2 regions of the Billgrantia sp. Q4P2 genome follow, and region 2 is predicted to be linked to the other one. Evidence: riboswitches for the same ligand, from Rfam matches in the RefSeq annotation. Region 2 holds a riboswitch; the other holds the start of a gene.
The links. Region 2 has a riboswitch for cobalamin ahead of ACUY1T_RS04910 (TonB-dependent receptor domain-containing protein). Riboswitches for the same ligand answer to the same signal wherever they lie in the genome.
Positions count from the first base shown of each region.

Region 1: another riboswitch for cobalamin. It lies ahead of ACUY1T_RS20640 (TonB-dependent receptor domain-containing protein); the one in region 2 lies ahead of ACUY1T_RS04910 (TonB-dependent receptor domain-containing protein).

Region 1 covers NZ_JBRBAI010000017.1:58,841-62,216, forward strand. Annotated here, with positions in the region: gene ACUY1T_RS20640 (TonB-dependent receptor domain-containing protein) at 1-1,429, opposite strand, end outside; cobalamin riboswitch at 1,583-1,801, opposite strand; gene ACUY1T_RS20645 (bifunctional adenosylcobinamide kinase/adenosylcobinamide-phosphate guanylyltransferase) at 1,859-2,287, opposite strand; gene ACUY1T_RS20650 (histidine phosphatase family protein) at 2,239-2,880, opposite strand; gene cobS (adenosylcobinamide-GDP ribazoletransferase) at 2,832-3,376, opposite strand, start outside.
Region 2 covers NZ_JBRBAI010000002.1:446,849-450,224, forward strand. Annotated here, with positions in the region: gene ACUY1T_RS04910 (TonB-dependent receptor domain-containing protein) at 1-1,768, opposite strand, end outside; cobalamin riboswitch at 1,896-2,119, opposite strand; gene ACUY1T_RS04915 (bifunctional adenosylcobinamide kinase/adenosylcobinamide-phosphate guanylyltransferase) at 2,172-2,603, opposite strand; gene ACUY1T_RS04920 (histidine phosphatase family protein) at 2,555-3,196, opposite strand; gene cobS (adenosylcobinamide-GDP ribazoletransferase) at 3,148-3,376, opposite strand, start outside.

The sequences.
Region 1 (3,376 bases), on a different contig from region 2:
TGGGTGACGGCGAGTCGCTGGCCCAGTCGATCAGGTCATCGACATCGGTCTGGAACACCGCCAGGTCCCAGAACAGCGGCCGGTACTGGCCGCGAATGCCGAGTTCATAGGACGTCGACGTCTCGGCCTCGAGTGCCTGGTTGCCTTCGAACACGTAGGTGGTACCGAAGAACGTGCTCTCCTCGTAGGGGTAATACAGGTCGTTGAAGGTCGGGGCCCGGAAGGCGGTGCCGGCGCTGGCACGCAGCGTATGCCGGTCGTCGAGGGCGTACCCCAGCGCCAGGTTGCCCGTCAGCTCGTCACCGAAGGCCTCATTGTCGTCATGGCGCAGGCTGGCCTGCAGGCTGACGGGATGGAAGTCCAGCAGTCCCTGGGCGAACACCGCCGTGTTGTCACGGCTGTCCTCGACATAGGTATCCGTGGTCGTCACGTCATCGCGGGTAAATTCTGCTCCCAGGATCACTTCGTGCAGGCCGAAACGCAGCGTGTTCTGCCAATGTGCGGTACGCTGCCGGGTATCGAAGGTGGAGTCGCCAATCATCCGCCGACTGTTCTGCTCGTCCCGTGACTCGCTAAGGGTCAGGCGACTGCGCCAGCTGTCGGTGACCGGCACCTCCCCGTAGACACCCGCCACCTGCTGCACGAAGTCGGTCTCGCCATTGTCGATCTCGGTGTTGCCCCGCGCGCGCAACGCCAGGCCACCGAACTCGGCACCGTTGTCGAAGGTGTGGGAGAGGCGCGCCAGTCCGCTGGTATTGTCGAAGCCCCTGTCCTCACCATCGCGGCGAATGGGCGTGCCGTCGGTGGCGAAGTGGCTGCCGGCGAAGCTGTAGCGGGTACCGCCTTCGTTGCCGGAGAGCCCGGCGCTGAGCCGGCGCGAATCGAAGCTGCCCCCGCCCGCCGACACCCAGGGGTGCGGGCCACCCTCCTTGGCCTGATGGGTGAACAGCTGCACCACACCGCCCACGGCATCGGCCCCGTAGAGGCTGCCGCGCGGACCGCGCACGATCTCGGCGCGTTCGAACATCCGCGGGTCGAGAAATTGCCAGGCGGCACCGCCCGTGGTGGCCGAGCGCAGGCGGATACCGTCGATCATCAGCAGCGAGCCTTTATTGTCCAGGCCGCGGATGAGGACGCTGCTCTGCTTGCCGAAGGAACCGTTGGTGGTGACGTCCACGCCGGGCTGACCGCGGAAGATGTCGGTGACGCTGGTGGGATCCTGGCGACGCAGGGTCGCCTGGTCGAGCAGCGTGACGGACGACAGCGTTTCGTCGGCAGTGCGCGGCGCCAGGGTGGCGGTGATTACCAGGGGGTTGAGGTCGACGTGGGTATCGTTGCTGTCGGCTTCGGGCTGAGCGTGGACGGCCAGCGGAATGAGGGCCAGGCCGAAGGCTGCCAGGCCACGAGTGGCTTTGATTCTGGTTTTCATGGGGTTCCCTTACTCGCCGTACCAACCCGCACGGTCGAATAATGTTGTATTCGCCGGAGCGGCAAGGGATCGAGGGGGAGGGGCGACGGTGACGCCAGCCCTGCCTCAGGGTAGCCCACCGCAACCCGGCATGAGAGAAACACTGTTGTGCAGCGTTTCCTGAACTCTCGGGCCGGTCTCCGGGCTGACGAGTGGACGCGAAGCGTCCCGAAAGGCCACCTTCCCGTGCCAAGAGGCACAGTGGTGCAGGGCTTTCCTTGACTCGATCACCGTTGCGGGGGCAGCGTCGGACTGGCAGATGAGCGCACCGACTTCCCGTTTCACCCCGGCGCATCTGCGCGCGCCTGGGGCACCTGAGAGTGGGCGTAACCTAGCAACACGCCCCGGAAGGGTCAACGACAGAAGCGTACACGAATACGACATACCCTTTCATTTCAGTGACTTGACCAGCCCATGACGAACATACCAGACGGCATCGGCACGCTCGGCGGCGTCCTGGGCCAGCCAGCCGGCGAGGTCGCGCAGTCGGCGCGTCGCGGGTGACATGGGCACGATGCCACGCCCCATCTCGGGCAGGATCAGCACCACTGTCAGGCCGCCCTGGCGCTCGGCGGCGGTCAGGGAATCGAGCGCGGCGGCGAGCCGCCCGCGCAGGCGGTCGTCGTCGGGCTCGGCATCGAACGCCGCCTCGATCCAGGCCGTCCAGTCGGTCACCACCAGCGGCACGGCGGCGGTGGCCGGCGCGCGCCAGCCGTCAAGCGGTACGCCGGTGCCCAGGCGGTGCCAGCAGGCAGTCGGGAAGCGCTCGCTTACTGCGTCGCGCTTGCCGGCGCAGGCACCGCCGATGAAGAGTTGCATTGCCACTCCCCCTCTCGTTGCACGAAGGTCAGCCGGCGGCCCTCGGCCTGCCCGATGCTGCCCTCCCAGAAGTCGATCGCCTCGAAGTGCCGGCGCAGTTCACGGATCACGCCGCCGTGGGTCACGATAAGCACGCGCTCGAGCCCCCACACCTCCACATCGGCGAGCAGGTCGCCGAGCCACTCGCCGAGGCGCATGCGCAAGGCGCGGGCGGACTCGCCGCCGGGCGGCGCCTGCTCGCCGACGCTGTCGATCCAGGCGCGGTAGGCGGGCAGCGCCTGGAGTTCCTCGTAGCACTTGCCCTCGTACTCGCCGAAATCGAGCTCGCGCAGCCGCGCATCGAAGCGCGGCTCGACGCCGATCCGCCGGCCCACCAGCACGTGCGCCAGGGTCTGACGGCAGCGCATCAGGTCACTGGCGTGCACGGCATCGAAGTCTTCCCCCGCCAGCGCCTCGCGCAGCCGGTCCAAGCCGGGTCGCGCCTCAGGCAGCAGCAGGGGAATGTCACGCTGACCCTGGTAGCGGCGCTCTCGGTTCCAGGCCGTCAGACCATGACGAACGACCACCAGCTCCAGGCGATCAGCAACAGCCATAGTTCTCCTCCCTCGATGGCGGCACCCACGATATCTCCGTTGATGCCGTTGAAACTGCGCGTCATGGCGATACCGTACAGCAGCAGAAAGGCGAGCAGCGCAGCGAACAGCCAAGGCCAGCCCGGCAGCAGCCAGAACAGTGGCACCAGCGCCAGCAGGGCCAGCGGCAGGTCGCGCGGGCCGAGGTGCTGGCGCCACATCCACGCCAGCCCCTCGCGACGGGCGCAGGGCGCCAGGCGCAGCAGCACCACGGCGCCGAACCGCGAAAGCGCCGGCACCGCGACCAACACGCCCAGGGGCGCACCGGCAACCAGCAGCGCCCACAGCAGCATGCCCTTCCAGGCCAGCAGGAAGACCAGCGCCAGGATGCCGAAGCTGCCCACCTGTGGATCCTTCATGATCTCCCAGCGCCGTGCCAGGGGTGCATTGCTACCCAAGGCATCGGCCACGTCCATCAGCCCGTCCAGGTGCAATCCCCCGGAGAGCGCCACCCACA
Region 2 (3,376 bases):
CGAGCGCGTTTTCTACCGTCAGCCGGGCCGACCACAGCGGCGCGAACTGCCAGCCGGCGCGCAGGTTGAGCAGGCCGAAACCACCAAGACGCGTGCTCTCCCCGGTGAAGTCATACTCGTAGCGGTGGCTCTGCACGATCCAGGAACTCCCCACGGACCAGTCACCCAGCTCACGATCGAGATCCAGGCGCAGGCTCTGGCTAGCCCGACGATTCAGGCGATTGCCGGTTTCCCGATCCTCCGGATCGGTATAGGTGAGGGCCGCCGCCAGGGTCCAGTCATCAACGTCGACACCTCCCGCAAGCTCGACGCCTCGAATACGTGCACTGTCTACCTGCTCGGGTGCCGAGGTGAAGTTACCTTGGTCTTTCCAGTCGATCAGGTCATCGATGTCCGTCTGGTAGAGGGCCAAGTCCCAGAAGAAGGCCTGATATTGACCGCGTGCACCCAGTTCGAAGCTCTGCGATTTCTCCGGCTTGAGGTCGGGATCCCCGAAGTTCCCCCACTGATCCCGATAATACAGATCATTGAAACTAGGTGCCTTGAAGGCGGTACCGTAGCTCGCCCGCAGGGTATGACGGGTATCCAGGTCATAGCCCAGCGCCAGACTGCCGGTCAACTCTTCGCCATAGGACTCATTGTCGTCGTAGCGCATACTGGCCTGTACCGAGTAAGGCGCGAAGTCGAGCATCCCTTGAGCGAAAACTGCAGCGTTGTCGCGGCTATCCACCAGATAGTCGTCGGTCGTCACGACCGAGTCCTTCAGGTACTCGGCTCCCAAGACGAGTTCGTGATTGCCCAGCATCAGGGTACTGTCCCAGCGGGCGGTGCGTGACCGCGTATCGAACCGGCTTTCCGAGGCGGTATAGAGAAATTCCTGTTCATCCCGCGACTCGCTAAGGGTCAGTCGGCTACGCCAGTTATTTCCCAAGGGTAATTCACCATAGATACCGACCACTTGCTGGACGAAATCGGTATTCGCCGGCATGCCAAAACTATCGAACTCGCTGCTCCCCGTGGCACGCAGGCCCAGCATCCCGACTTCAGCGCCGCCATCGAAGGTATGAGCGATACGCGCCAGAGCCGAGGTGTTGTCGTAGCCCTTGTCCTCACCATCGCGACGAACAGGCGTACCGTCGGTGGTTAAGTGACTGCCAGCGAAGCTGTAGCGGGTACCGCCGCTGCTGCCGGAGAGCCCAGCACTGTAGCGTTGGGTATCGAAGGAGCCGCCGCCTGCAGAAAAGCGCGGATGCGGGCCGCCCTCTTTCGCCTCATGGGTAAAGAGCTGTACTACACCACCCACCGCATCGGCGCCATACAGGCTGCCGCGCGGGCCGCGCACGATCTCGGCGCGCTGGAACATGCGCGGATCCAGGAACTGCCAGGCGGCGCCTCCGGCGGTGGCCGAACGCAGCCGGATGCCATCGATCATCAGCAGGCTCTGGTCGTTGGACGTGCCGCGGATGAAGACACTGCTGGTCTTGCCGAAGCTGCCGTTCGAGGTGACGTCCACTCCCGGCTGGCCACGCAACAGATCGGTCATACTGGTGGGGTCCTGCCGGCGCAGGGTGGCCTCGTCGAGCACGGTCACGGAGGAGAGCGTCTGGTCGGCGGTGCGCGGCGCCAGGGTGGCGGTGACCACCATCGGGTTGAGCGCAACGATCTCGGCGTTATCGGCGGTCGTGGCCTGTGCCTGCACGGCCAGGGGAAGGGCTGCCAGGCCGAAGGCGGCGAGGCCCTGCGCGGCCAGATGGTATTGGGTTTTCATTCGGATTCCCTTGCTGCTCGCCGTGCCTACCCGCACGGTCTTCTTTGCGGAGCCGGGGTGGCGTGAAGGGAACGAGAAAGGGAGAGAAAAGCGGCTTCTACCCTGTCTCGAGGTTACCCACCGCAACCCGACAATGTTCTCTCGGGCCGGTCTCCGGGCTGACGAGCGAAGCGGTCTCATATAGACGCACTTCGGGCCCATCGCCTTCCCATGCCGGGGCACAGTGGCGCGATGATGGACCCACACTCGATCACCGTTGCGGGGGCAGCGTCGGATTCTTCCACATGGGAAAGCACCGACTTCCCGTTTAACCTCGAACTACAGTGAGGCACCTGAGAGTGGGCGTAAACTAGCAATCTCGTGACAGGGCGTCAACGCAGGCTTACATGGAGTTTGAGGCAGATCAACAAGTTAGCGATTCAACAAGGCCATGCCGAACATACCAGACCCGCTCGCAGCGCGCCGCGGCATCCTGGGCCAGCCAACCGTTGAGGTCACGCAGGCGCCGTTTGTCGGCGCCGAGCGGCACGATACCGCGGCCCATTTCGAGCAGGATCAGCAGCGCTTCGCCGCCCTGCTCGGCTTCCCAGGCACACAGCGCGTCGAGTTCGCAAGCCATGGCCTGGCGCAGCCGGTCGTCGTCGGGTTCATCGGCGAGACGAGCGGCGATCCAGCGCTCCCAGCCTTCCAGCACCAGGCAGCGCGACGAGACGGCAGCCGCGTGCCACGCCTCGAGTTGACATCCCGCATAAGCCGAATGCCAACAGGCGGAGTCGAAGCGTTGCCTTACGACGTTACGTTTGCCGGCACAGGTACCGCCGATGAAGAGCTGCATTGCCAGCGCTCCTGGTCATGGATGAAGGTAAACAGGCGCCCCTCTGCCTGACTGACCCCGCCCTCCCAGAAGCCGATACCCTCGAAGCGACGGCGCAATTCGCGAATCACGCCGCCATGGGTGACGACCAAGGCACGGTGTTGGCCGTGCGGCGCGCAGCCGGCCAGCAGTTCAGCAAGCCAGTCGTCGAGCCGCTGGCGCAGCTCGGCAGTGGATTCCCCCCCGGGCGGGGCCTGCTCACCCGCACTGTCGATCCAGGCGCGATAGGCGGGTCGTGACTCGAGTTCGTCGTAGGTACACCCCTCGTAGTCGCCGAAGTCGAGCTCGCGCAGCCGCTCATCGAAGCGTGTCGGCCAGGCGGCCTCTCGCCCCTCGATGACATGCGCCAGGGTCTGGCGGCAGCGGGTCAGGTCGCTGCAGTGCACGGTGTCGAACTCGTGCGCTTCCAGCGCTACACGTAGCCGGTCGAGCCCCGCCACGGCTTGGGGCAGCAGCAGCGGGATGTAACGCTGCCCCTGGTAGCGACGCTCGCGATTCCACTGCGTCAGGCCGTGACGAACGACCACCAGCTCCAGGCGACCAGCAGCAGCCATAGCTCTCCTCCCTCGATGACGGTTCCGACGATATCGCCGTTGATTCCCTTGAACGCACGCAGCACCTCATAGGCATAGAGCGCCAGGAACGGCACCAGCGCCAGGCACAGCCACACGCCGCCCGGCACCAGTATGGCAAGCGGCAACAGCGGCAACGCCGCCAGCGCAAGATCGGACGGT